One region of the Bacillus paramobilis genome, then DNA from elsewhere that is predicted to be linked to it. Evidence: predicted binding sites of a transcription regulator. Region 1 holds the regulator's gene; the other holds the start of a gene.
The links. Region 1 encodes Rex, which represses fermentation and respiration genes when NADH is low (regulators of the CRP and FNR family bind a similar motif). Its sites were predicted from a motif close to TTGTGAAATATTTCACAA; they were not measured.
Positions count from the first base shown of each region.

Region 2: the regulator Rex is predicted to act here: its motif matches at 5,887-5,904, upstream of adhE (bifunctional acetaldehyde-CoA/alcohol dehydrogenase).

Region 1 covers NZ_CP151108.1:5,016,109-5,031,095, forward strand. The annotation lists gene AABL52_RS25525 (ATP-binding protein) at 1-674, opposite strand, end outside; gene AABL52_RS25530 (response regulator transcription factor) at 658-1,359, opposite strand; gene AABL52_RS25535 (NCS2 family permease) at 1,504-2,829, opposite strand; purine riboswitch at 2,958-3,059, opposite strand; gene guaA (glutamine-hydrolyzing GMP synthase) at 3,213-4,751, opposite strand; purine riboswitch at 4,917-5,018, opposite strand; gene groL (chaperonin GroEL) at 5,158-6,792, opposite strand; gene groES (co-chaperone GroES) at 6,831-7,115, opposite strand; gene AABL52_RS25555 (CPBP family intramembrane glutamic endopeptidase) at 7,518-8,267, shown strand; gene AABL52_RS25560 (YdiK family protein) at 8,264-8,455, shown strand; gene AABL52_RS25565 (redox-sensing transcriptional repressor Rex) at 8,485-9,114, opposite strand; gene AABL52_RS25570 (ABC-F family ATP-binding cassette domain-containing protein) at 9,302-11,236, shown strand; gene tsaD (tRNA (adenosine(37)-N6)-threonylcarbamoyltransferase complex transferase subunit TsaD) at 11,657-12,673, opposite strand; gene rimI (ribosomal protein S18-alanine N-acetyltransferase) at 12,673-13,116, opposite strand; gene tsaB (tRNA (adenosine(37)-N6)-threonylcarbamoyltransferase complex dimerization subunit type 1 TsaB) at 13,130-13,822, opposite strand; gene tsaE (tRNA (adenosine(37)-N6)-threonylcarbamoyltransferase complex ATPase subunit type 1 TsaE) at 13,803-14,276, opposite strand; tRNA gene AABL52_RS25595 (tRNA-Asp) at 14,451-14,526, opposite strand; tRNA gene AABL52_RS25600 (tRNA-Met) at 14,530-14,606, opposite strand; rRNA gene rrf (5S ribosomal RNA) at 14,619-14,734, opposite strand; rRNA gene AABL52_RS25610 (23S ribosomal RNA) at 14,785-14,987, opposite strand, start outside.
Region 2 covers NZ_CP151108.1:1,069,846-1,084,832, reverse strand. The annotation lists gene AABL52_RS05625 (ABC transporter ATP-binding protein) at 1-609, opposite strand, end outside; gene AABL52_RS05620 (FecCD family ABC transporter permease) at 596-1,624, opposite strand; gene AABL52_RS05615 (ABC transporter substrate-binding protein) at 1,630-2,577, opposite strand; gene AABL52_RS05610 (YrhC family protein) at 2,735-2,962, opposite strand; gene adhE (bifunctional acetaldehyde-CoA/alcohol dehydrogenase) at 3,089-5,692, opposite strand; gene AABL52_RS05600 (bifunctional cystathionine gamma-lyase/homocysteine desulfhydrase) at 5,952-7,085, opposite strand; gene AABL52_RS05595 (O-acetylserine dependent cystathionine beta-synthase) at 7,089-8,012, opposite strand; gene mtnN (5'-methylthioadenosine/S-adenosylhomocysteine nucleosidase) at 8,095-8,790, opposite strand; gene AABL52_RS05585 (class I SAM-dependent DNA methyltransferase) at 8,805-9,443, opposite strand; gene AABL52_RS05580 (YrzA family protein) at 9,580-9,795, shown strand; gene AABL52_RS05575 (YrrS family protein) at 9,831-10,478, opposite strand; gene AABL52_RS05570 (peptidoglycan D,D-transpeptidase FtsI family protein) at 10,595-12,349, opposite strand; gene greA (transcription elongation factor GreA) at 12,441-12,917, opposite strand; gene udk (uridine kinase) at 13,196-13,834, opposite strand; gene AABL52_RS05555 (peptidase U32 family protein) at 13,853-14,987, opposite strand, start outside.

The DNA of each region.
Region 1 (14,987 bases):
ATCGCTTCAATTTGCTTCATCTTTCTCTTTGTTATATAGAAGAAAGAGAAAATGAATACGAGTACACCTATGAAAAATGGAAACGGCCCTTCTTGCGTATCATATATTACTTCACCTTCTGGAATCCCACTAACAAACATGTATAAATTCTTATCTTCTATTGTAATAGGTGCAAAAGCTATAAATTCTTTTCTCGTACTTTCAAATTCTTTTCTACCATTCATATAATTAATCGCAAACGATGATGCATTACGAATTGTATTATGCAAATCAATTTGCTCTTCTTGTGCCTGCTTTGTTTTATATAAAACTTTACCACTCTCGTCAGTAACTAATACTTTTAAAGCTCTAGAGTCTCGTTCTAAATTTTGATTCTCTATTTCAATCATACTTGAGATAGCTTCTAATTTATTTTCATGAACTGAACTATTCGCCACACTTTGAGCTTGTTGGTTAATTTGTTCCATCCCATTCCGATAATCGATCGTCGCCTCTCGATTCGCATTCTCAAAAAACGGCGCTGCTGCCTTCGCTGACAAAAGCCCTAATAACGCACAAGCAGTAAATGCAGTAATAAGTTGAATTCGTATACTCCGTTTCACACTCTTCACTATCTTTCCAATTAATTCTCGAATTTTCCTCACATAAGTAAATGGATTAAATATCTTTTTCAATCTTATACCCCACTCCCCATACTGTTTTTATATATATTGGCTTCCTTGGATTCTCTTCAATCTTTTCACGCACTTTCCGAATATGAACCATTACCGTGTTATCCGACTGGAAAGACCTTTCGTTCCAAACCTTTTCATAAATTTGTTCCGCGCTAAAGACCATACCCGGATTACGAGCCAGTAATTCTAAAATAGAAAACTCCCTTGGGGTCAGTTTCACTTCTTCTCCATCCACAATGACTTTATGGGTTGAGATGTTTATTTTCATCTCTCCAATTTCTAACTCGTCCTCATTTTGAATAGAAAAACCATTCATCTTCATATAACGACGTAACTGAGATTTAATTCTTGCAATTAACTCTAACGGATTAAATGGTTTCGTTACGTAATCATCTGCACCTGTTGTTAACCCTAAAATTTTATCCATATCTTGCGTTTTCGCAGAAAGCATAATAATTGGCATTTCTTTCGATTCTCTTACTTTCATACACATATGAATACCGTCTACTTTCGGCATCATAATATCTAATACGACGAGATGTACTTCATTTTTTTCTAGTAAACGTAATCCTTCTTCTCCGTCCCCTGCTTGCAATACTTTATATCCTTCATTCTTTAAATAGATTGTAATAAGATTTCTAATTTCTTTTTCATCATCTACGACAAGTATTGTTTCGTTTGCCACAATATCTCCCCCATCACTTTTTTAATCCCTAACTTCTATTATAGGAAAACTTCTGAAGAAAAACGCTCGGAAATCCTTAAGATTTTCTGAAGACGCAAAAAAGGTCTAGACTCCCCTTAAGTCTAGACCTTTCAAAAACCCCTTTTATTTACGAACGTAGATGAAATATAGTACGAATAAAACTCCCATAACATACATAATTGGATGAATCTCTTTACGACGACCGCTTACTACCATTGTAATTGGATAGAAGATAAACCCAATTGCAATCCCTGTCGCAATACTATACGTAAGTGGCATTGAAATGATTGTAAAGAATGCTGGTACTGCAATCTCGAATTTCTTCCAATCAATTTCACCTAAAGATGAAACCATTAAGATTCCTACAATAATTAAAGCTGGTGCCGTTACAGCTGGTGTTACAACACTTAATAACGGCGAGAAGAATAGTGCCAGCAAGAAGAATCCTGCTGTTACAACTGCTGTAAATCCAGAACGTCCACCCGCTGCTACCCCTGCAGAAGATTCAATGTAAGACGTTGTTGTTGATGTACCTAGGATCGCACCGATTACAGTTGCAATCGCATCTGCAAATAACGCTTTTCCTGCACGTGGTAATTTATTGTTTTTCATTAATCCAGCTTGATTCGCAACCGCTACAAGTGTACCTGCTGTATCAAAGAAATCGATAAAGAAGAACGTTATAATAACAATTACCATTTGAACAGTGAAAATATCTCCAAAGTGCGTTAACGCCACACCGAACGTCGGTTCTAGGCTCGGTATTGCTCCCACTACAGCTTTCGGAGTATCGATCAATCCTGTTGCTACTCCTAAGATCGCTGTAAGAATCATACCGTAGAACACTGCACCATTAACTTTCTTAATCATGAAGATGATTGTCGTAACAACCCCGAAGATTGCTAGTAACGTTGTGCCCTTTGTTAAATCCCCCAATCCAACAAGAACAGCATCATTTTTCACGATAATTCCGGCATTTTGGAATCCAAGGAATGCAATGAACAATCCGATACCTGCCGCTACTGCAAACTTTAACTCCGATGGAATTGCATTAATGATTTTTTCACGAATACCTGAAGCTGTAAGAATAATAAAGATAATACCTGACATTAATGTTCCAGCAATTGCTGTTTGCCACGGAATACCCATCGTTAACACTGCCGTATAAGCAAAGAACGCGTTAATTCCCATACCCGGTGCCAAAGCAATCGGATACTTCGCGAAGATCCCCATAATTAACGAACCAATCGCCGCTGCTAATGCTGTAGCAACGAATACTGCACCTGGATCCATTCCTGTACCTGCCGGTAACCCTTTAACATTTCCAAGTGACAGCGTAGCAGGATTGACAAATAGTACATAAGCCATAGATAAAAATGTCGTTAAACCCGCTATGAACTCTGTTTTATAATTTGTTCCGAGTTCATCAAACTGAAAATAGCGTTTCATCTTACGTTTCCCCCGTTATATGATTACTCGCCGTAATCTGCCTAGCCCTCTTTTATCTATTAAAAATAAAAAAGGCTTCCATTGCATATACATGGAAGCGTTCTATGAATAAAGATAAGATTCCCCTCACCTTTATAAAAACGCCTCGTAGTCAAGCCATTTACGGTAGCTAGGTAGAAACTTTCGGGCCATATCCCCGATATTATACGACGGCATAATATTCACTTTTCGTTTGAATTACATACTCATATTAACTCTTGAAAGTATTTTTGTCAATTTAAAAACGAACATTTTTATAAACTTTTATATTTTCGTTCGTATTATACTTGGAAATAAAAAAAGATCCATCTATGCATGAGCGATAGATGGATCTTTTTATAATACTATTCCCACTCAATAGTTGCTGGTGGCTTACTCGTTACATCATACACGATACGGTTAACGTGTTTTACTTCGTTTACGATACGTACAGAGATTTTCTCTAATACGTCCCAAGGGATACGTGCCCAGTCAGCTGTCATACCGTCGATAGATGTTACTGCACGGATACCTACTGTGTAATCGTAAGTACGCTCATCACCCATAACACCTACGCTACGCATACCAGGAAGGGCAGTGAAGTATTGCCAAATTTCACGGTCTAAGCCCGCTTTAATAATTTCTTCACGTAAAATCGCATCAGATTCACGAACAATTTCTAATTTCTCTTCTGTGATTTCACCTAATACACGAATACCAAGACCAGGACCTGGGAATGGTTGACGCCATACGATTTCATCAGGAATTCCTAGTTCTGATCCTAATACACGTACTTCATCTTTAAATAACGTGTTTAAAGGCTCAATTAATTTGAACTGCATGTCTTCTGGAAGTCCACCAACGTTATGGTGAGATTTAATTGTTTGTGCAGTTGCTGTACCACTTTCAACGATGTCTGTGTAAAGTGTACCTTGTGCTAGGAAGTCCATACCTTGTAATTTAGAAGCTTCATCATCAAATACGTAAATGAATTCATTACCGATGATTTTACGTTTTTGTTCTGGATCTTCTACACCTTTTAACTTGTTCATGAAACGTTCTTGTGCATCCACTTTAATAACGTTCATGTGGAAGCCTTCGCTGAATGTTTTCATAACGCCTTCTGCTTCACCTTTACGAAGTAAGCCGTGGTCAACGAAAATACATGTTAATTGGTCGCCGATTGCTTTATGAATTAACACTGCTACAACAGAAGAGTCTACACCGCCGCTAAGTGCGCATAGTACTTTTTTGTCTCCAACAGTTTCACGAATTTTCTCTAATTCTACTTCGATAAAGTTCTCCATGTTCCATCCTTCAGAACAACCACATGCGCCGAATACGAAGTTTTTAATTAAATCGTTACCGTGCTCAGAGTGACGTACTTCTGGGTGGAATTGTACACCGTATAAGTTTTGCTCTTCATTGCTCATACCAGCAATTGGACAAGACTCACTTGTTGCGTCTACTACGAATCCTTCAGGTAAACCAGTTACTAAGTCACCATGACTCATCCATACAACCTGCTCTTCTGGAAGGTTCGTATATAATTTTGATTCGTTCTCTACTTTAAGAACAGCTTTTCCATACTCACGGTGGTTTGCACGTTCTACTTTACCACCGAAGTGTTGTGTCATAAGCTGCATACCGTAACAAATACCGAAGATCGGTAATCCTAGTTCAAAGATTTTTTCATCACAATGTAATGCGCCTTCACCGTATACACTATTTGGTCCACCAGAGAAGATAATCCCTTTTGGATTCATTGCTTTAATTTCTTCTGCAGTAATTGTATGTGGATGAAGTTCACTGTATACACCGAACTCACGAATTCGACGTGCTATTAACTGATTGTACTGACTCCCAAAATCTAAAACGATAATTGTATCATGCTGCTTCTTCAAAATAATCACCCCAACGTTAGTTCTCGTATATAAATATTTTCACCAATTTGGCAAAAAGCATTACTAATATAATAAAAAAAGCCAGTCCTCCGCCTCTAGTCTCATAACAAAGAAAAGGCAGGGGTCTGGCTTTATAAAGAAAGATAGTCTTCCGCTCTTTATAAATATAAGACGCACTGCCTTCATAGTCAGGTTGTTTACGGTAACCCGGTAGAGACTCTCAAACCATATCATCGAGGATATATGAAGGATTGTTTTATATTATCTTCCTAGATTCTAACAATGAAGTATCGATATGGTCAAGAGAGAAAGCGACAAAATTCTACAGAAATTCATTTCCTTTTCTAAAAAACATAAAAAAACATCCATTTCTATATAGAAATGGATGTTTTTCGAGCAAACGGAATTACATCATTCCGCCCATACCGCCCATGCCCATGCCGCCCATGTCAGGCATTGCTGGTGCATTTGGTTCTGGTTTGTCAGCTACTACAGCTTCAGTTGTTAAGAACATAGCTGCAACAGATGCTGCGTTTTGAAGTGCAGAGCGAGTTACTTTAGCTGGATCTACGATACCAGTTTCAAGCATGTTAACCCATTCGCCAGTAGCTGCGTTGAAACCAACGCCTACTTTTTCGCCTTTTAGACGCTCTACAACTACAGATCCTTCTAGACCAGCGTTGATTGCGATTTGACGAACTGGCTCTTCTAGTGCGCGAAGTACGATGTTGATACCTGTTGCTTCATCGCCTTCAGCTACGATAGAAGCTACTTTCGTGTATACGTTCATAAGTGAAGTACCACCACCTGCAACGATACCTTCTTCTACTGCTGCACGAGTTGAGTTAAGTGCATCTTCAATGCGAAGTTTGCGCTCTTTTAACTCAGTTTCAGTTGCTGCACCTACTTTAATTACTGCTACGCCACCTGCAAGTTTTGCAAGACGCTCTTGTAATTTTTCACGATCGAATTCAGAAGTAGTTTCTTCTAATTGCGCGCGGATTTGACCGATGCGAGCTTCGATTTGTTGTGAATTTCCGATACCTTCAACTACAGTTGTGTTTTCTTTCGTTACAACAACTTTACCAGCGCGTCCTAAAGATTCAATTGTAGCAGATTTTAAATCACGACCTAATTCTTCAGTGATTACTTCGCCACCAGTTAAGATTGCGATATCTTCTAGCATTGCTTTACGACGGTCACCAAATCCAGGAGCTTTAACAGCTACTACATTGAATGTACCACGAAGTTTGTTCACTACTAATGTAGCTAAAGCTTCGCCTTCTACGTCTTCAGCGATGATAAGAAGTGGTTTACCTTGTTGTACCACTTGCTCTAATACTGGTAAGATTTCTTGGATGTTAGAAATCTTCTTATCAGTAATTAAGATGTATGGGTTATCAAGAACTGCTTCCATTTTGTCAGAATCAGTAATCATGTAAGGAGATGCATATCCACGATCAAATTGCATACCTTCTACTACGTCTAATTCTGTTGTAAATCCTTTAGATTCTTCTAAAGTAATAACGCCGTCGTTACCAACGCGCTCCATTGCTTCAGCGATTAATTGACCTACTTCTTCGTCAGCTGCAGAAATAGCAGCTACTTGTGCGATAGAAGATTTACCTTCAATTGGTTTAGAAATCTCTTTTAATTCTGCAATTGCAGCAGTAACAGCTTTTTCGATACCTTTACGAAGACCCATTGGGTTCGCACCAGCTGTTACGTTTTTAAGACCTTCACGAATCATAGCTTGTGCTAATACAGTTGCAGTTGTTGTTCCGTCACCAGCTACATCATTTGTTTTGCTAGCAACTTCTGCTACTAATTTTGCACCCATGTTTTCGAATGCATCTTCTAATTCGATTTCTTTTGCGATTGTTACACCGTCATTTGTAATAAGTGGTGAACCGAATTTTTTCTCAAGTACAACGTTACGACCTTTTGGTCCAAGCGTTACTTTTACTGCGTTTGCAAGAGTGTCGACACCGCGAAGCATCGAACGACGTGCTTCTTCACTAAATTTAATATCTTTTGCCATAATAATTGACCCCCTTGGATTTTTTAAGATTTATATAATTAACCGATAACTGCTAAAATGTCACTTTCACGTAAAATCAAGTAGTCAGTACCTTCGTATTTCACTTCAGTACCTGCATATTTTGAGAAGATGATAAGATCACCTGCTGCTACCTCTAAAGCAACACGCTCACCATTTTCAAGCACTCGACCAGTACCTACTGCAATAACTTTACCCTCTTGTGGTTTTTCTTTTGCAGTGTCTGGTAATACAATACCACTTGCTGTTTTTTCTTCTGCTTGAACAAGCTCAATTACAACGCGATCACCTAATGGCTTTAGCATGAACAATAACCTCCTCATTTTGTTATGTAAATTTTATTTATTAGCACTCAAGTCACCCGAGTGCTAACACACTTATAATAATAAATAATCTCAATTTCTTTTGCAAGTAAAAAAATCATAATTTTTTCGCAAATTCAGCTATACACTTTTTCTATATAGAGTCCCTCTTCTTCTACCTTTACTATATGAATCGTTGTTTCCACTACTCGTATGTTACAATATGAAAGGACACCCTAAGTTGTTTTCGCTATACACACAACTTTCTCCTGTCTTCTATTATAATTTCAAATACGGATTTACGAAAAAAACATAATTTAAGCGAGGTTTATATCGTAGGTAGCATATTTACATGTTATCCTACCTTATCTCATACACTAGAGTTAGAAAGGATGGTTAAACCATTTGAAAAAACAATATTGGTGGATTATCGTTACATACATTTTAATGCAGTTATCATCCATTGCTGGATTACCACTTCTGCTGAAAACTGGACTTTATGATAACAGGGGCTTTACTAGAGAAGAGAAATTTCAACTCATAACTGGCCACTGGGCAATCATTAGCTTCTTTATTGCATTATGTATCGTACTTTGGTTACTTAGAACAGATATTCGCGACAGACGTTTAGATACAACGCGTTCTACTATTCCAGCTACGATTGGTTGGATTTTTATCGGCTTCTTCTTAGCATTTTTCTCGCAAAGTATTGCCGGCATGATAGAAATGCGTTTATTAGGAATTAAACCTGGATCAGAAAATACAGCGAGACTTATGGATATTGCTAGGACGACACCTTGGTTCCTTATCGTCATATCTATAATAGGACCTATCTTGGAAGAAATCGTATTTAGAAAAATTTTATTTGGTACACTTTATAAGAAGTTTAACTTCTTTATTGCTGCTATCATTAGTTCTCTCGTATTCGCAGCAATTCATTTTGATTTTACTCACCTATTGGTATACACTTCTATGGGGCTCGTATTCGCCTTTTTATATGTAAAAACGAAGCGTATTATCGTCCCTATCGCAGCTCATGTTGCTATGAATACATTAGTTGCAGTTGCTCAAGTTTTAATGAGCAATGAACAAATTCAAGAAATGATTAAAGAAGCTGAAAAAATGCAAGGCTTTATCGGAGGATTTTTAGTATGAGAAACTCACCATTGTTCATGGCTGCATTGTACTTCCTTCTAGGGTGTATCTTTACACGCTTCGCCATTACGAACGTAACAGATACAATCTGGAATATGTGGACAATACTATTTGCAGTTATGGCAACAATTGATTTTAATTTGGCACTTCGCCTTATCTTAGTTAAATTCACAAAGAAAAAACAATAATAAAACGCAGAGGTCGCTTCCTCTGCGTTTTATTGTGGATAATTCTTTAAAAAGTAAACAAGTGTTTGTAACTCTACCGCTAAATCAATATGATGAATTCTTATATTGTCTGACACATTTAAGCGTGCTGGTGTGAAATTTAAAATACCATGCACATTCGTTTCTGCCAATCTATCTGCTACAGGTTGTGCTACTGTAGCGGGTACTGTTAATATTGCCACTTGTATATCAGTTGATAAACGTTCTTCTAATTCATCTAAATGATATACAGGAATGCCCCCGATTTCTGTTCCGACTTTCTCTTCACTAACGTCAAACGCCATTTCAATTTTTGTATTATTGTTTTTCGTGAAATTATAATGTAAGAAAGCGGTCCCTAAATTACCTACTCCAATAAGTGCTACACGTGTTATATCATCTTGGTCGAGTGTTTCACGGAAAAATGATAATAAATAATTTACGTTATATCCATAACCTTTTTTCCCTAACGCTCCAAAATATGAGAAATCTCTTCGAATCGTTGCGGAATCAACCTTTACCGCTTCACTCAATTCGGCTGATGAAACACGTTGCTTACCAGAAAGAGATAAGTTTTGGATAAATCGATAGTATAGAGGCAATCGTTTGGCAGTGGCCTGTGGAATTTTTTGCTGATCCATATAACCTCTCCTCTCTTCCTATCTTTATTCATATACTTGAATCAAATACAGAAGTTTAGCACTCATGAATTTCCCTGTATAATAAAGAGAAGAAGTATTCTCTCTTTATTTTAAACTATACACTATTTTTAGTATGATTGAGAAATATAAACATGGCAAAGTTAAGAAATTATTTGAGGTGAAAACATTGATTTTATTACAAGTAAACGCGCTTTCGAAATTATACGGTGCAGAAACGATTCTTGCAAACATAAAATTGGAAGTTCAAACGAAAGATCGTATCGCATTAGTCGGACGAAATGGAGCCGGTAAATCTACGTTATTAAAAATAATAGCTGGTGAGCTATCTCATGATGGCGGCGAAATTATAAAACCAAAAGATGTCTCAATCGGGTACTTAGCTCAAAATACCGGGTTAGAAACGTCTTTAACAATTTGGGATGAAATGTTAACCGTCTTTACACACCTGCAGCAAATGGAGACAAAGCTTCGAAGGCTAGAGCAAGAAATGGGCAAAGAAGAAAACTTTTCAAACGAGGCTACATATGAAAGATTATTAGCTGACTATGACCAATTACAATTAAATTATAAAGATCAAGGTGGCTATCAGTACGAAGCAGATATTCGTTCAATTTTAAGTGGGCTTGGCTTCCCAGTTGAAACGCACCAGACGACGATTTCTACATTAAGCGGTGGACAAAAAACACGCTTAGCTCTCGGTAAATTATTATTAACGAAACCGGACCTACTTATTTTGGACGAGCCTACAAACCATTTAGACATCGAAACATTAACATGGCTTGAACAATATTTACAAGGCTATCCTGGCGCAATACTAATCGTTTCCCATGACCGTTATTTCTTAGATAAACTCGTTACACAAGTATATGAAATTTCGAATAAAGAAAGCAGACGATTTGTTGGTAACTACAGTAAATATTTAGACTTAAAATCAGCGCTATACGAGCAAGAAATGAAACGTTATGAAAAACAACAAGATGAAATCGCTAAGCTTGAGGACTTCGTTCAAAAAAATATAGCACGTGCATCGACGACAAAACGTGCCCAAAGCCGTCGTAAACAATTAGACCGAATGGAATTATTAACAAGACCATTAGGTGATTCTAAGTCAGCTTCCTTCCACTTCGATATCGAAAAACAAAGTGGAAATGATGTTTTACAAGTAAAGGATGCAACTATCGGCTATGATGAGGATCCAATTATTGAACATGTAACAATGCGCTTAACTCGCGGGGATAGTGTTGCTTTAGTTGGTCCAAACGGAATCGGGAAATCGACATTATTAAAATCACTTGTGAATAAGTTGCCACTATTACATGGTGATGTTTCTTTCGGATCCAACGTCTCGGTTGGTTATTATGATCAAGAACAAGCAAACTTAACATCTTCTAAGCGAGTTTTAAATGAGTTATGGGATGAATATCCACTGCAGCCTGAAAAAGAAATTCGTACGATATTAGGTAACTTCTTATTCACAGGGGATGATGTACTAAAACCAGTATCTTCTCTTAGTGGTGGACAAAAAGCTCGATTAGCTCTTGCAAAACTTATGATGCAAAAATCGAATTTATTAATTCTTGATGAACCTACGAACCATCTTGATTTAAATAGTAAAGAGATTTTGGAGAATGCTTTAATTGATTATCCAGGCACCCTTCTATTTGTCTCACATGACCGCTACTTTATTAATCGTGTAACGACGACCGTTGTTGAGTTATCAACAGAAGGTGCACAGGAATATTTAGGTGACTACGATTACTACGTTGAAAAGAAAAATGAAATGATTGAACGCGCAGCATTTGAACAACAAGAACAGCAAGAAAACCAAGCACCTGTTCAAAAAACTGTAGCTCAAGAAAAATTAAATTATCTCGAAGAAAAAGAGCGTAAACAATTAGAACGTCAACGCACCCGAAAAATTGAGGAGCTAGAACAAAACATTGTAGAATTTGAAGAAGAAATTGCTACGTTAGAAGATCAACTTTGCTTACCAGAAATATATGCAGATTATGAAAAGGCTAGTGAAATTACAACGAAAAAGCAAACACTACAAGAGCAACTTGATGCATGTATGGCAGAATGGGAAGAATTGCATTTATAAGAGTATGAATAAGAAGGATGTCTCATAAGTCAGGATTTTTGACTATGCGACATCCTTTTTGTCTTCCAGTTGGGATGAACGTCATATTGTATAAACAATTCGACACGACATATCGATTTACCGACAAAGTTTGACATTGTTAATCACTCCTATCATAAGAGCGTATTTCAAAATGTTTTTTAGAGATATCTTCTTGTTATTTATTTCCCGAAAAAGAATACATGTAAAGGTCAGACTTCATCTGATTTATCCACAAGTTTATACACATATCCACCTTTGTAAAATAAACTCCAAAATAACTTTTCCACATTATCCACAATTGGCAAAAAAGTTATCAACATTTTATATACACAGTAAAACCCACATTATCAACAGATAATATGGGTTTTATCCACAAGCTGTGGTTAATTTTGTGTATAACTATGCTTCAATATCTAATCCTGGATTTGCATTTAAAGCTAATGTAGCACGTTTTCCTTGTTCATATGCAATTGTACCTGCCGCTGCAATCATGGCTGCATTATCTGTGCATAAAGATAGCGGAGGAATAAGTAGCTCAATATTTTCTTTTTGTGCAAATTCTTCTTCTAAACGTGCACGAAGTCCTTTATTAGCAGCTACTCCACCAGCTAGCAGCAGTTGCTTTACGTTATACGCTTCTGCTGCACGGGATGCTTTCGTTACAAGTACATCTATTACACTCGCTTGGAAACTTGCTGCTAAATCTTCTGGTGCAATTTCTATCCCGCGTTGTTTTGCGTTATGCACAGTGTTGATAACTGCTGATTTCAATCCACTAAAACTGAAATCATACGAATCAGGTTCTAGCCATGCACGAGGCAAATCGATTGTTGGTTCTCCTTCATGTGCAAGGCGATCAATATGAGGACCACCTGGATATGGCATAGATAACGTACGAGCTACTTTATCATATGCCTCTCCAGCTGCATCATCTCTTGTTTCACCAATCACTTCGAATGAACCATGTTCTTTCATATAAACAAGCTCTGTATGCCCACCAGATACAACAAGTGATAGTAGTGGAAATTGAACTTCTTTTACTAAACGATTCGCATAAATATGACCAGCGATATGATGAACACCAACTAGAGGAATATCATGTGCAAAAGCTACTGCTTTCGCTGCATTTACTCCTATTAAAAGCGCTCCTACTAAACCAGGTCCTTCTGTTACAGCAATTGCATCAATATCATCAAATGTGATATTTGCTTCTTTTAAAGCTTCTTCTAACACAACTGTAATTTCTTCTACATGATGACGGGATGCAATCTCTGGTACAACTCCGCCGAAACGTTTATGACTTTCAATTTGTGATGCAACGACATTCGCAATAATTTCCGTTCCATTTTTAACAACTGCTACTGCTGTTTCATCACAACTTGTTTCAATACCAAGTATAATCGTATTTTTTTCCATTATATATTCACCCACATTACGAGACCATCTTCCTGATTGTCTGCATAGTATCGTTTACGAATTCCACCATTTTGAAATCCGTATTTTCTGTATAACTGTTTTGCTACTTCATTTGATACACGTACTTCAAGTGTCATCGTTTTTACCCCTAAATCTTTCGCTTCGGAAATAACTTCTTTCAATAAAGCATCCCCTAGCTTTTGACCTCTGTATTCTGGCAAAATAGCTATATTTGTTATATGTGATTCATCAATAATTATCCACAATCCACAATACCCAATTACACGACCATCTTTTTCTAGCACAACATAATGTGCATGTTCATTCGTCGTTAACTCACGGTGAAAGGCATCTGCAGTCCAAGGAGTTGAAAAAGACGCTTCTTCAATAGCTACAATTTGAGCGATATCCTCGAGTTCCATCTTTCTAAATATCATATCCATCTTCTGCAGACTCCTACTTGTTTTGACTTTCTAACCACTTTGTTTCAGCTTCAGCTAAACGAAGATAACTAGGAACAAATGAATGTACATCTTGTTCCTCTTTTTGTAATCCTAAAAACGCCAGCTCACTTGGTCTTGGGTTATTTTTAGTAAAAGGAGCAAATACAGCTTGATCGCCTAAATGTTCTATTATTGTTTCTTTGTGCAGTTTAACATCGTTACCAATAAATAAAACCTGCTTGCCTTTATCTTTTAACATTTGCAACCAGTCTACAATAAGGATGATTCGGTCTTCTTCTATAGAAGTTACATTCTCTCCTTCATATGTATATAACCCAGTATAAATTTGTCCACGTCTTCCATCAAATAAAGGACAGATTAATCCATCAAAATTAGCTCCGTTTGCAGCTACTACTTCTAAACTGGATACACCTACAATCGGTATTTGAAGTGACCAAGCTAATGTTTTTGCAGCTGTCACACCTATGCGAACACCTGTATATGATCCAGGTCCAGCAGCTACAACGATTTTAGTTAATTCTTTCGGTTTTACACCACATTCTTTTAACAGTTGCTCTACAGCTGGCATAAGACGTACAGAATGGTTTTTTGTTAAGTTTGTAATGATTTCCCCAATTACGTTTCCTTCCTCAATAAGGGATACACCCATTACGTAATTTGAAGTATCAATTGCTAGTACTTTCATCTTGTAATAGCTCCTCACATAATCTAATATATCGATCTCCAATTGGCTCGAGTACAATTCTTCTTGTATCATCTCCAGCATGGAATAAACTAATTTGTAACTTCTCATTTGGTAAAAATGCTTCTATTAAATGAGCCCATTCTACTACGGTAATTCCTTCACCGTAGAAATACTCATCAAAACCTAAGTCCTCTTCACTTTCTGCTAAGCGATACACGTCCATATGATATAGCGGCAATCTCCCTTTATATTCTTTAATAATATTAAAGGTAGGACTATTTACAACTCTTTTCACTCCAAGACCTTTTGCTAGTCCTTTTGTAAAAGTTGTCTTACCAGCCCCTAGATCTCCTTCTAAAATAATTACATCTTGCGCCTGGGCAAGTCCACCTAGTTTTTCTGATAACCTTTGTGTTTCCTCAGAGGATTTTGTTGTTATTTTATATTTACTCACAGACTTCACCTACTTTACTCACAATGTTCTCTGCTCTTTATTATACAGGTTTTGAATATATAAAAAAGTCCTTAGGAGTTTTCCTAAGGATAGTTTGACTGTCTTTATTAGTTTTTTGTTAAAACAAATAAAAAAATACGAAACAACATGTTTCGTTCTTTTCTTTATATAAAATGGCGGTCCCGACCGGGGTCGAACCGGCGATCTCCTGCGTGACAGGCAGGCATGTTAACCACTACACCACGGGACCATTTGGTTGCGGGGACAGGATTTGAACCTGCGACCTTCGGGTTATGAGCCCGACGAGCTACCGTGCTGCTCCACCCCGCGATGATATAAATAGCCTGGCAACGTCCTACTCTCACAGGGACAAGGTCCCAACTACCATCGGCGCTAGAGAGCTTAACTTCCGTGTTCGGTATGGGAACGGGTGTGACCTCTCTGCCATCATTACCAGACTATTGAAGGTATATTCCTTCAAAACTAGATAACATTTGCTACATATTATATGGTTAAGTCCTCGATCTATTAGTATTCGTCAGCTCCACATGTCACCATGCTTCCACCTCGAACCTATCAACCTGATCATCTTTCAGGGATCTTACTAGCTTACGCTATGGGAAATCTCATCTTGAGGGGGGCTTCATGCTTAGATGCTTTCAGCACTTATCCCTTCCGCACATAGCTACCCAGCTATGCCCTTGGCAGAAC
Region 2 (14,987 bases), 1.3 Mb from region 1:
TTGAGCCGCTTGGTTAATATCATGTAAAACCATTACAATTGTCATGCCAAACTCCTCGTTTAATCGTTTCACAAGTTCCATTACTTCCAATTGGTGAACGATATCCAAAAAAGTTGTTGGCTCATCTAATAATAAAACATTTGTACGCTGTGCTAGCGTCATTGCAATCCAGGCACGTTGTCTTTCTCCTCCTGATAAAGATTGTAAAAGATGATATTCATACCCTTCAAGATTTGTAACAGACAATGCCCAATCAACAATTTCTTCATCTTCTTTATTTAAGCGACTGCTCCATGATTTATGAGGGCCTCTTCCAAATTCGATTAATTCTTTCACTGTTAAATCTAATTGATGATCATGCATTTGTGGTAACATCGCTAATTGCTTCGCTACATCGGCACTTTTCATCGTATGAATATTTTTTCCATCTAGAATGATATCCCCTTCGCTTTGTTTAAGTAGTCTTGCCACTAAACGAAGCAAAGTAGATTTCCCAGATCCATTCGGCCCAATTAAACTAACGACCTCTCCAGCTTTAATATGTACATTCATATTTTGCATTTGAAATCTTTCAGAGTGTGCGTAAAACACTTTGTTAACGGAAATCACTTCGTTTTCCTCCTCTATGAATTAAATATAAGAAGAACGGACCGCCTAAGAAGGATAATAAAATACCAACAGGCAATTCAATTGGATCGAACCAACTTCGAGCTATCGCATCCGCGAAAACAAGTAATATCCCTCCGCCAAGACATGATAATGGCAATAAATATTTATAATCATTTCCAACTAATAAACGTAACATATGTGGTACGACAAGACCGACAAATCCAATAAGACCAGAAACACTAACCGCAATTCCAGCTAATAATGTACTTACGACTATTAAATAAAACCGGCTTCTCTCCACGTTATGACCTAATAATTTCGCCATTTCATCTCCAAGCATTAATACTCGAATATGTTTAATACCAAAGAAGGCTAATATAATAGCGAATATTGCATAATAAATAATCATGTTTAAATGTGCCCAACTTACACCACCAATGCCACCTGCTAACCATGGCAACACGGATTGTACTTTATCACTATGTAATAACATTAACGCTGACGTGGCTGCACCAATTAATGCATTGATTGACACACCTACTAAGACAATCCTTGAAGGTGGTGCCCCCTTTTGCCATGATAAAGCATAAATGACCATCGCCGTTATGAAAGCTCCTAAAAACGCTCCGAGCGGTAAAAAAGCCATATGCTGAGGGAATAAAATCATAATTACAATTGCTACAAGGCCTGCTCCAGATGAAACCCCAATTATACCAGGGTCTGCAAGAGGGTTTCTCATAACCCCTTGTAGCAGGGCACCAGATGCTGCTAAACACGTTCCTACTATAAATCCAACTAGCACTCTCGGTATACGAAGGTCCCATACAATTCGATGAACCGTCGAACCTTCATCTTGTATCCCTGTTAGAATATCTCGTAATGAAAAGGATAAACTTCCTGCGAAAAGGCCGTAAAAAAGACCTAAAATCGTTAATACTACTAAGGTAACTGCTATTATCCATCTTTTTTTCGCAAAAGGATGTTCCTTTTCCCTTACCACTTCACTACTTTCCATACGTATCATTTCCTTACATCTTGTATACTTTTATACATAAAGTCCATCGCTTCTGTAACTTTTGTTCCAGGATTTGATCCAAATAAGTCTGGTGGCAAAATCACTACACGATTTTGTTTTACTGCATCTAAATTTTTCCACGCTTCATTTTTCATCATTTCGCCTTCAAATGCTTTTTTAACGCTATTTGGATCTCCATGTGTAATTAAATAAATCACATCTGGATTTGCCTCAATAATACGTTCTACACTTAGCTGCGCATATTGCGGATATTCCTTCATTTCCGGAAAATCAGCTGCAATATTTTTCCCGCCTGTTTTTTCTAAAATATCACCTGATAAAGATGTTGGTAATGCTGCTAAATACGTACCTGGTGCCCCATACACTAGCAATGCTTTTACATCGCTTTTTTTCTCATATGTCTTCATTTGATTATTAATTTTTTGGTTAAGTTCTTTTGCTTTATCTTCTTTCTTCATAATCGTTCCGTATAGTTCAATATTCTTTTGAATATCTAGTACAGAATTTGCAGAAGAAATCATTACTTTCGTTCCTTGTCTTTCCACCGTTGGAACATTCTTTTGAAACCCATTATTAGCAATAAGTACATCCGGCTTTAAGCTAGCAATTTGCTCAAAATTCGGCTGATGCGCATTCCCAATTACTTGTACTTTCTTTATATCCTCTGGAAGCGTTATTTTTGCATCCGGACGACCTACTATTTTTCCGCCTAACGCATGAATAATATTCATGTCTCCCATACTTAATGTTGCAAAACTCTCTGGCACTTTATCGAATGTTACCTTTCTTCCTGACAGGTCGGTAACTTCGATTTTCTCTTTTCCTTTTTCTGTTTTTGTTGCAGATGCTTTTTCGTTTTCCTTTGCATTGCAACCTATTAACAAGAAAAAAATAGATAAAATCGCTGTGAATAGCGTAATAGATTTTTTCATTCTTCCACCTCTAACTGATAATGATAATCATTAACTACTATTCTACTTTAATTGATAAGGATTATCATTGTCAATATAAAACGCATACATTTTCTAGAAAAAACACAAAGCGTTACAAAAAAGATTCCTTCTTTTTGTAACGCTCTATTTATCAATATTATTCACATTCGTTTCCCTCTAACTCGTCTCGCATCACTTTCACACGCTGGAAGAAAAAGAAGGATAAACTTAAAAATATAACGATGCTCCCCATCATAACAAAAGATTGTATTGCTTCTTTTGCTCCACTCGGAATCAACAAGCCAACCATTAACAATGTACTTACAGCGAGAAGGATTTGTCCGAACCGAGTATAATCTGCTATTTTTTCTTGTAATTCTTTCATCATATTCTCACTCCTCCATTTCACTGTATCATATTCTATTACACTTAAAGACAAGTAAATACAGACATTCTGGGAGATGTTTTCCAAAAGAAAAAGAGCCGCTTTATTGCGACTCTTTCATAAGCATTACTCTCCTTTATATGCTTCCATATAAATTTCTTTCAGCTCTGAAATAAGAGGTAATTTTGGATTAGCTGTTGTACATTGATCTTCAAAAGCTCTTTCTGCTAATAATCCAACAACCTCTTCAAACTGGTCCTTAGCAACTCCTTGTCCCGCAATACTCATATTAATATTTAAACTTTTTCCAAGTTCAATAATTGCTTGGACGAGTGATTCCACACCTTCTACTGTTGAGTTCGCTGGAAGACCGAGCATTCTCGCAATATGTGCATAGCGTTCATCAGCTACGAAGTGCTCATATTTTGGGAACAATGCGTGTTTTCTTGGCTTAATAGCATTATAGCGAACTACGTGCGGCATAAGAATTGCATTCGCACGCCCATGCGGAATATGAAATTCTGGTCCAATTTTATGTGCTAAACTGTGGTTAATACCTAGGAAAGCATTTGCAAATGCCATCCCTGCGATTGCAGAAGCATTATGCATTTTTTCTCGTGCTTCTTCATCATTTCCATCTTTAAATGCTCTTGGTAAATATTTGAATACGAGATCAATGGCCTTTAATGCTAATCCATCTGTATAGTCATTTGCTAGAACAGACACATACGCCTCGATTGCATGCGTTAATACGTCCATACCGGTGTCTGCTGTTACATGTGGCGGTACTGTCATTACAAACTGTGGATCAACAATTGCTACATCTGGCGTTAATTCATAATCTGCGAGTGGATACTTTATATTATTTTTCTTATCTGTAATAACCGCGAATGGTGTCACTTCTGATCCTGTTCCTGATGTTGTTGGAATGGCAACAAACTGTGCCTTACTTCCTAATTTCGGATATTTACATGTACGTTTTCTTATATCTAAAAACTTCTGTTTAATTCCATAGAATGTTGTTTCTGGGTGCTCATAGAAAAGCCACATCCCTTTCGCTGCATCCATCGCTGAACCACCACCAAGTGCAATAATTACATCTGGCTTAAAACTTCTCATCATTTCCGCACCTTTAAAGACAGTTTCATCTGATGGATCTGGCTCGACCTCAAAGAAAACTTCAACTTTTACATCATTTGCATGTTTACGTAAATAATGCGTAACCGTATCTACATATCCGTGCTCAACCATTCCTGGATCCGTTACAATAAATGCACGTGAAATGTTAGGCATATTTGCTAAATATGCTGTCGCATGTTTTTCAAAATAAATTTTTGGTGGTAATTTGAACCACTGCATATTCTTTTTTCTATTTGCCAACCTTTTTATATTTAATAAATGCGTCGCTGTTACGTTTTGAGAAACTGAGTTTTTCCCATACGAACCGCAACCAAGCGTAAGTGATGGAATAAATCCATTATATATGTCACCGATTCCACCTTGTGATGAAGGGGCGTTTACAATAAGACGGCAAGCTTTCATACGTAATCCAAACTGCTTTTGTACTTCTTTATTTGTAGAATGAATAACTGCTGAATGTCCTAAACCACCAAGGTCTAACATGTCTTCGCAATATGTAAGTCCCTCTTCTTGTGAATTTGCTTTTACACAAGCTAATACTGGACTCAGTTTCTCACGAGATAGTGGATATGCTGCTCCGATACCTTGTATTTCAGCTACAAGCATTTTTGTATTTTCAGGCACAGTAATTCCAACTAATGCGGCAATGTACTGTGCTGATTTCCCTACAATATCACTATTTACTGCACATGTATTTTCATTAATAACAAGCTTTTCTAATTTTCTTCTCTCTTCTTCTGTTACAAAGTAACAATTGTTTGCAATCATTTCTGTTTTCACATCATCATAAATTTCCTTGTCTACAATGATTGCTTGTTCTGATGCACAAATCATACCGTTATCAAATGTTTTTGATAAAATTAAATCATTAACAGCCCGTTTTATATGCGCTGATTTCTCTATATAGCATGGTACATTACCAGGACCTACACCTAGCGCTGGTTTTCCAGTAGAATAAGCTGATTTCACCATACCTGCTCCTCCAGTTGCCAAAACAAGCGCAACACCTTCATGGTTCATTAATTGTTTCGTAGCTTCTACAGAAGGTTTTTCAATCCACTGAATACAATGTTTTGGTGCACCCGCCTTCACCGCTGCATCATATACTGTTTTCGCCGCTGCAATGGAACAGTTTTGTGCTGAAGGATGAAATGCGAAAATAATTGGATTTCTCGTTTTTATCGCGATTAATGCTTTAAACATTGTTGTCGACGTTGGATTCGTTACTGGCGTTACCCCAGCTACTACACCGACAGGTTCTGCAATTTCTATTATTTCTTCATGAGGATCTTCGTGAATAATCCCTACTGTTTTATCTTTCTTTATGCTATGCCAAATATATTCAGTAGCAAAAATATTTTTAATACATTTATCTTCATATACACCACGACCCGTTTCTTCAACAGCCAACTTGGCAAGCGGCATATGTTGATCAACACCTGCTAATGCCATTTCATGAACAATGTTGTCAATTTGCTCTTGTGTAAAACTTTCTAATGCTTGTAAGGCCTTTTGACCGTTATTCACTAACGTATCAATCATCTCTTTTACTTCCTGCATTTCATTTACAACTTTCTCTTTGACTACCATGTAAATTCCTCCTATTCTGCTATCGTGGACTAAATAAGACCCTATAGGTCATAATAAGTCCCGATTAGCGCAAAAAAATAGAGTTGCTTTCCTACATGAACCTCATTGTTTGTGAATAATTTCACAAGATTGTTCGTGAGTAACATTTCATGAACTTAATATACATGAAATTATTTCGTTTGTGTATGTCTATTTTGTGAAATATTTCACAAAATAATATAATAAAAATGCACTGCTCTATATTAGCAGTGCATTTTTATTATGCTAGCGCTTGTGCTAAATCTTCAATTAAATCTTCACCGTCTTCAATACCGACAGAAATACGAATTAATGTATCTGTAATTCCTAATTCTTTGCGGCGATCTGCTGGGATTGATGCATGTGTCATTTGAGATGGGATAGAAATTAAACTTTCTACTGCTCCTAAACTTTCAGCAAGTGTAAAGTATTGTAATTTCTCTAGTACTTTATTTAATGTTTCTTCACTATCTACATCAAATGAGATAATAGCACCAAATCCATTTGCTTGTTCTGTTGCTAATTCATGGTTTTGATGTGAGGCAAGACCTGGATAATATACTTTATTTACTTTTGGATGGTTATTTAAAAACTCAGCAATTGCACGTGAATTCGTTTCATGCTCTTCCATTCGAATTCCTAATGTTTTTAAACCACGAAGTAGTAAGAAGCTATCTTGCGGGCCAAGGATGCCTCCTGTTGAGTTTTGTACAAAGTGAAGGTCTTCTGCTAATTGCGGGCTATTTACAACTACTAGGCCTGCAACTACGTCACTATGACCTCCTAAATATTTCGTTGCACTATGAAGTACAATGTCTGCTCCTAAAGAAATCGGCGACTGCCAATATGGCGTCATGAATGTGTTATCGATAATTGTTAATAAATCTTTCTCTTTAGCAAGAGTAGATATTTTCTTAATATCAGTAATTTTCAGTAATGGATTCGTTGGTGTTTCCACATAAATCGCTTTCGTGTTTGGACGAATTGCTTCTACAACTTCCTCTAGATTTGTTGTATCTACAAATGTATGCTCAATACCGAAGCGATTTAATACTTTCGTGATAACGCGGTACGTTCCACCATACACATCATCTGTTAAAATAACGTGGTCACCTTTTGAGAACAACATAATTGTAGCTGTAATAGCAGCCATTCCTGAACCAAATGCAAAACCAGCATGACCGTTTTCTAATACAGCAATCATTTCTTCTAAAGCTGCACGTGTTGGGTTCCCTGTACGTGAATATTCATATCCTTGATGCTTACCAACTGCTTCTTGTTTGTACGTACTTGTTTGATAAATCGGTACATTTACAGATCCAGTTGAAGGTTCTCCTATGCGAATACCATGAATTAACTTTGTCTTTGCTCTCATTTTTTATTCCCATCCTTTGTATATGTCTTTACTTAAATAGCGCTCACTACTATCAGGAAAAATCGTTACAATGTTTGTACCTGGCGCCGCTTTCTCTGCTTCCAGTAAACTTGCATGAAATGCTGCTCCTGACGAGCTCCCAACAAGCAGTCCTTCTTTTTGGGCTAATTCCTTCACTCGTAAAAATGCATTTCGATCAGAAATTGTATGAATTTCATCAAAATAAGATGTTTTCAAAAATGGTGGGATGAATTCAAGGCCAATCCCTTCGGTTTCATGCGAACCAGCTTTACCACCATTTAAAATGGACCCTTCTGGTTCCACAATAACCGTTTTTATATCTACATTTTTTTCTTTCAAATAAGATGCAGTCCCCATGAATGTACCACCAGTTCCTGCTCCAGCAACAAATATGTTAATCTCTCCGTTCAGTGCATCCCAAAGTTCAGGACCTAATGTTTTGAAATAAGCACGTGGGTTTGCTTCATTCGCAAACTGACTTGGAGAGTATGAATTCGGTATTTCATTTACTAATTCTTTTGCTTTTGCAATTGCACCGGTCATTCCTTGCTCAGTTGGTGTATGCACGACCGTTGCACCTAGTGCTTTCATTAGTTCTTGCTTTTCAATACTAAATTTCTCTGGTACACAAACAATAACGCGTAAATCATGTTGTAACGCTGCAAGTGCCAGTCCAATACCAGTATTTCCAGCAGTCGGTTCAATAATTGTTCCACCCTGGGTAACAAGCCCTTTTTCTAGAGCATCTTCGATTAATTCTCTTCCTAAACGGTCCTTAACGCTTCCACCTGGGTTATAAAATTCAAGCTTTGCAAATAAACGGACCCCTTCCGGAAGTGAAAAACGAGTAATTTCTACAATTGGTGTATGACCAATCAACTCATGAACTCCACGATATACATTCATCGTGTTCTCCCCCTTATTTGCCAATAAAGAAAAGGCAACTGTATGTATTTTCTTTATATGAGACAGTTGCCTTTTTGTTACATTACTTTAACTCTTCTAGTACTTTTACGATAAAGTTTGTAGAATGAAGAGCTGCTTGATCTAAAAATTGATCAAATGAAACATTTGATTCTTTACCAGCAATATCAGAAAGTGCACGAATAATAACAAACGGAACTTCGTATTGGTGGCATACTTGTGCAACAGCTGCTGCTTCCATTTCTACTGCATAAAGATCTTCAAATTTATCACGAATTGCTGCAACGCGGTTCGGATCACTCATAAATGAATCACCTGTTGCGATCATACCTTTTACAACTTGAATATTTTCTTCTGCCTGCATACATTTCTCAGCTAATGCAACTAATGCTTCATCAGCCTTGAATCCAGGCGGCATTCCTGGTACTTGACCATACTCATAGTTAAATGCTGTTACATCTACGTCATGATGACGAACTTCTGTTGAAATAACTACATCTCCAACATTTAGAGAATGATGGAAGCCACCAGCTGAACCAGTATTAATTACTTTTTCAGGCTTATATCTTTCTAATAAAATTGTCGTTGACATCGCTGCATTTACTTTACCAATACCAGACTTTAACAAGATTACTTCATGTCCTGCTAATTGTCCTTTCGTAAATTCACAACCCGCAACCGTTTCTGTTTCTGCTTGTTCTAATTTGTCACGTAAAATACGTACTTCTTCTTCCATTGCTCCAATTACAGCAATTCTCAATCTAATCCCTCTTTCTATTGCTTAGTTGCCTCCATTACCCAAACGAAATGATTTAATCTCGTAAACGTTACATGGAAGCCATTGTTTTCAAAAATAGACTGCATGACTGGAATACGTGTATAGTATTCCGTTTGCAAATCGTTTGCTAACTGATGAAAACCTCTTTGTTTTGCTGTTTGAACAGTTTTATCATATGCATCTTGATCTGCAAATATCGTATCAGCAAACACTATTTTACCACCTTTGTTTAGCAATTGACTATACTTCGCAATCGCTACATTTTTTTCATCATCTGTTAAATGATGAAATGCATAGGTGCTTACTATGGTATCAATTGAATTTGGGACTTCAAACGAAAGAAAATCACCTTCTGTAATGGAAAACTCTTGCGGTAATTTCTCTTTTGCAATCATGCGCATTTCACGTGACGGTTCTATACCGTAAACTGTGCGGCCAGCAAGTAATAATTTATTTGTTAAATTACCTGTACCAACACCAAATTCTAATACATTACCAAATGACTTGTTAACTACATCCTCTAGAATGTCCTCATAACGGGCGAAAACTTCTTTATATTGTATATCTTCGCCTTGTACAAATGAGTCGTACGTATGAGCCCACTCATCAAATAAACCATTAAATTCTGTACCCATAAAAATTCCCCTTTTTCTTATCGGTTTTATCAGTATAATATGCCCTCTTTCCAAAAATGTCAATTGAAATGTACATGGTATTTCCTTCTTTTCTTTGTTACACTATAGTTGATTACATAGGAGAGGGGTCGTCTTCGTGTCATTTACCTTTGAAATGTTAGAAGATAAAGTAGAGTTTTTCGAAGCAGGAGACTTAGCTTCTTTGGAACGAAAAATTAGTGAACAAATCGATAATAATAAAGCACTTATGCTTGAAGTTCATCACATCTCGCATCAAATGGTTATGGATCCCGAAAGCAAAAGACCATATTATAGCGCGGTTGTTCATTTTAAATTAAAGAAATTACGCTAACTAAAAAAGAGAAGCCCCTAAGGAGCTTCTCTTTTTTAGTTTAGAGTTTGAACAAGTACTGGTTTCCAGCCCTCATTGTCTACCCAATCAATATTCACATAATATTTTTTGCCTGATTGTTTATCTTGTACGTTACCGTAAGCTTTATTCTTACCGTTATTTCCAATTCTATGGATAACTAATTGCTCTACTGGAACGTCAATTGCAGCTGAAATAGCTTGATTCATCTCATTCCAATCTGCTGTACCTTTTTTAAACGTCATCGCAGGTGTTGCACCTTGCTCTGTACCTACTGGCTTCCAAGAAGGTTTCGTATAAGCGTCAGTTGCCTTTGGCTGTGTTTTTTCAGCTGATACTTTCTCGTTAGCTTTCGCTTCTTCTTCAGCTTTTTTCTGTTCTTCTTCAGCCTTTTGCTTCTCTTCTTCCTGCTTCTTAGCATCTGCCTTATCTTGCTCGTTCTTCTTCGTCTCTTCTTTACCTTTAGCTTTCTCAGCCTTATTCTCTTTCGTTGTTTGCTGAGCTACTTTTTTATCACTAGAAGACGCTTGTTCTTTTCTTTCAGGAACAAACAATTGATATGATACAATAGCTACTAATATTAATACAATTGCAATTGCAATATTTAAAACACCGTTTTGACGACGTTTTTGTTGTTTCTGTTGGAATCTAGATCCTCCTGCCATTCTTCAAACCTCCATGCAGTTTTTCATACTTGCTATTGTAACATTAAATCTAGAAAGGTTGAACATTTACAATAATATTTTCACGAAATGAAAACATTTCACTATGAATTGCAAGATTACTTTTCATTCTCTAATCGATAGATTGATTCTACGATAGCTTTGAAAATAGGTGTAACTTTATTTTCACTACTATTCGTTTCTATATCCACGACAACTAAAGCATATCTTGGATTTTCATACGGAAAATAACCTGCAAACCACCGATTCACTTTCGTCCCTTTTCCTGTTTGCGCTGTCCCAGATTTTCCTGCGACACTTAGTGGCAACGACCTGAATGCTGCTCCTGTTCCTTTCTCCGTTGTTACAACGCCCCTTAATAACTCTTGTAATGTTTTCACCGCTTCATACGAAAGCTGTTTTCCACCTAATGTATGGTCTTCAAAAGTATAAAAGTCCGTTCCATTTTTATACTTTATTTTTTCCACAGCTTTCACTTCCATCTTTTCTCCATCCCTAGCAATCGTCGCCATCATATTTGCAATCGCTAGAGGTGACATACGTACATCTTTCTGTCCAATTGCTGTTTGCGCTACCGCCTTTTTACTATTCTTATTTCCTTCACTACCCCAAATCGTAACCTTCTTCTCCTCTGGCATTTGCTCAAAATGAGTTGTATGAAATACAGAACCTTTCCATCCAACCTTACCAGCGGCTCCTAAAGCTGCTACGTAAGTTTCTAACACCATCTTATCCTTTTGTATTAGCTCGTTACCTAACTCTGAAAACGTCCTGTTACAGCTTCTAGCAAAGCTCTCTTTAAAACTAAGTGTACCCATCATAACTTGCGGGTGGTCTTCACCATATAAATCTTGATTACAATTAAATGTACGATTTAACACATTTTCATTTTGATCAATCACTGCCGCTGCAACTATTGTTTTAAAAACAGAACCGGGAAAATGTGGTGTTAACATTTGATTTTCAAGTGTAGTTGTATATAAGCGCTCATCCTTCACCTGCACAGATGGTTTACTGACCATCGCTAAAATTTCATTTTTCTTTACATCAAGTAATACTAGTCCTCCCTTCTTTATTTCGCTTGCTTCAACCACTTCTTCTGCTTTTTGCTGTAATCCGTTATGTAAAGTAGTTTGAATCGTCACTGGATAAAATGGATTTCCTGGCGCAGTATATTTCGCTTGTTTTCCAAAAATCGGTTCTCCTTGTCGGTCCACTTGATACAATACTTTTGCCTCTCCATCGGTCAAAAGAAATTCATCAAATGATTGCTGCAATCCTGAAATGCCAATTGGCGTTTTCCTTGAAATTCTTCTTACTTCTCCGTATCGTTTTTGAAATTCTCGTTCATTCTCCCCTACATTGCCAATTAAATGATTCATCGCGTCAGTTTGCCGTAAACGAACTTCAGCTGCTACAATACCTAATACATTTAATTGATTCACCTTCTCCATCTGCTCTCGTGCCAAGTGAAATGGTCCATCTCCCCTTTGCACGATAAATGCACTTTTCTTGTCTTTCATTTGACTTTCAATCTCTTGTCTCGACACACCAATGATATGCGCAATTTTCTCTAACATGTCATTTTTTATTTGTAGAAATGGAAAAACAATTAAAACAGGATACTTTTTCTCACCTATTTCCTTACCGTTCCGATCTATAAAATGGCCTCGTCCATCATCTACCGTAATGGACTGCGTCCGTTGTGTAACACTTTTTTCAATTAAATTTATCTTACGATCTGTAAATGATTCTGTATCTATAATTTGTATTTGAAGTAAACGACAAAGTAAAATAAGCATGACACCTATAAAACAAATTAAAACAATTGTAATTCTCCGTTTTATTTTCATAAAAAACACCTCGTCCATTATAGTTTGGACGGAGTGTTTCATCTTTTATACAAATAAAAAAATCACTCGCTTTTACACGAGTGATTTTTTATTATTTTACAGAGATAATCTCTACTTGCATTTCTCCACCTGGAGTTTGGATTGCTACCTTCTCACCAATTTGCTTACCTAATAAGCTTTTTGCAATTGGAGAATCGTTAGAAATTCTTCCTTCAAATGGATCTGCTTCTGCGCTACCTACGATTGTGTAAGATTCTTCATCTCCACCTGGTAATTCTTTAAATGTTACTGTTTTACCTAATGTAACAACTGTAGATTCTTCGCCATTATCTGTGATGATAACTGCGTTACGAATCATGTTTTCTAATTGTGTAATACGTCCTTCTACGAACGCTTGCTCATCTTTCGCTGCATCGTACTCAGAGTTCTCAGAAAGATCTCCGAAGCTACGTGCAATCTTAATGCGCTCTACAACCTCTTTACGTTTTACCGTTTTTAAATCTTCAAGTTCGTTCTCTAACTTTTGCTTACCCTCTTGCGTCATAGGGTATGTTTTTTCTGTTGCCATATTTTCCACTCCTTTTATATACCAATCCCCCGAAAAAAAGAGGAGTTCCATATGAAAACTCCCCCACTTATATGTATAGCGGAGGTTTCTAGCACGCCTGTACTAGCGGAGTTGTCACATACAACCCCGTATTCCCAATTCTTCTTTATATAAAGAAGATATGTATGGAAAGTTGATATAAATATGCCCTCACCTATATATAGATGAGGTTGCATGTTTCATTGTATTCGATAGGAAGGGAAAAAATCCCTTCCTATCGTATATCTTTTACTATGCTATTACAAATTTACTTTTTGTTCAAGAATTGTTGCAATTTTTGTCACCATAATATCAATTGCAACATGGTTTTGTCCACCTTCAGGGATAATAATATCCGCAAATTTCTTAGAAGGCTCAATAAATTGATTGTGCATTGGACGTACAACACTTACGTATTGATCAATAACTGAATCCATCGTACGACCGCGCTCTTTAATGTCACGCTGCATGCGGCGTAAAATACGAAGATCTGCATCTGTATCAACGAATAGCTTAATGTCCATTAACTCACAAAGACGTGGGTCTTCTAAAATAAGAATTCCTTCTAAAATGATTACATCTTTCGGCTCAACTGGAATAACTTCTTCTGAACGCGTATGCAATGTATAGTCATATACAGGCTTATCAATTTGCTCATATGCAAGCAACTGCTGCAAATGTTCAATTAACAGATCATTATCAAACGCAAGCGGATGATCATAATTTGTTTTTAAACGCTCTTCCATTGGTAAATGGCTTTGATCTTTGTAATAATAATCTTGCTCTAAGATTAAAATAGAATGACCTTTAAAATGGTCAAAAATCGCTTTCGTTACACTCGTTTTACCTGATCCCGAACCACCAGCAATTCCAATTACAACAGGCTTATTCGTCCCCATTCGACTATCAACTCTTTCTTATTGAAGTATGCTTTTGCGCATCATATTATTCACATACACTGGTTGATCCACTTTGAATTTCACGATTTGCAGCGGATGTCTCGCTGCATCTAATTCGTTTCCATCCTCATCCCAAATTTTCTCCACCGTCTGCGTAAAGTTTTCTATTTCTGGTCCAAAGAACTCCACTTCGTGTCCTGGTTTGAAATGATTACGTTGCTCAATCGTTACGATGCCCGTTTCTTCATTATAATCTAACACTAAACCAGCGAAATCATACGTTGTTTTCTTACTATGATTTCCAAACATTTGCTCTTGATGTCCTGGAACCCCTTCAAAGAATGCCGGAGCTGTATCACGATTTGCACATTTATCAAGCTCATCTAACCATTCTTGTTTAAACTCAAAATTATCCGGATCCGCACAATACGCATCAATTACTTTACGGTATACCGTTGCTACAGTCGCTACGTAATGGATTGATTTCATACGTCCTTCAACTTTTAAGCTATCAATTCCAATTTCAATCATTTTCGGAATTGATAAAATTAAATTTAAGTCTTTTGGACTCATTGCAAAGTGAGCATCTTCTTCTTGGAATAGAGGAAGCTCTTTTGCATCTTTATGTTGTGATACTGTTTGAACTAAATCATAGTCCCAACGGCAAGATTGACAACAACCACCACGGTTAGAGTCACGTGCTGTCATATGGTTACTTAACGTACATCTGCCTGAATATGCGATACACATTGCACCATGGACAAATGCTTCAATTTCAATATCCACTTTTTCTTTAATTTCTTTCATTTCTTCATAGCTTGCTTCACGAGCTAACACAAGACGATGTAAACCTTCTTCTTTCCAATACTGTGCTGCTTTCCAGTTGGATAGTGATTGTTGTGTACTTAAATGCACTTCAACAGAAGGCGCTACACGTTTACACGTCTCAATAATAAGCGGATCAGCAACGATAATTCCCGTTACGCCAGCTTTTTCAATCCCTTTTAAATATTCCTCTAGCCCGTCCATATTTTCATTATGTGCAAAGATATTTGTTGTTACATATATTTTTGCTCCATATTTCTTTGCAAATTCAACACCTTCTGCCATATCTTCCAGTGTAAAGTTACCTGCATTCGAACGAAGACCAAAT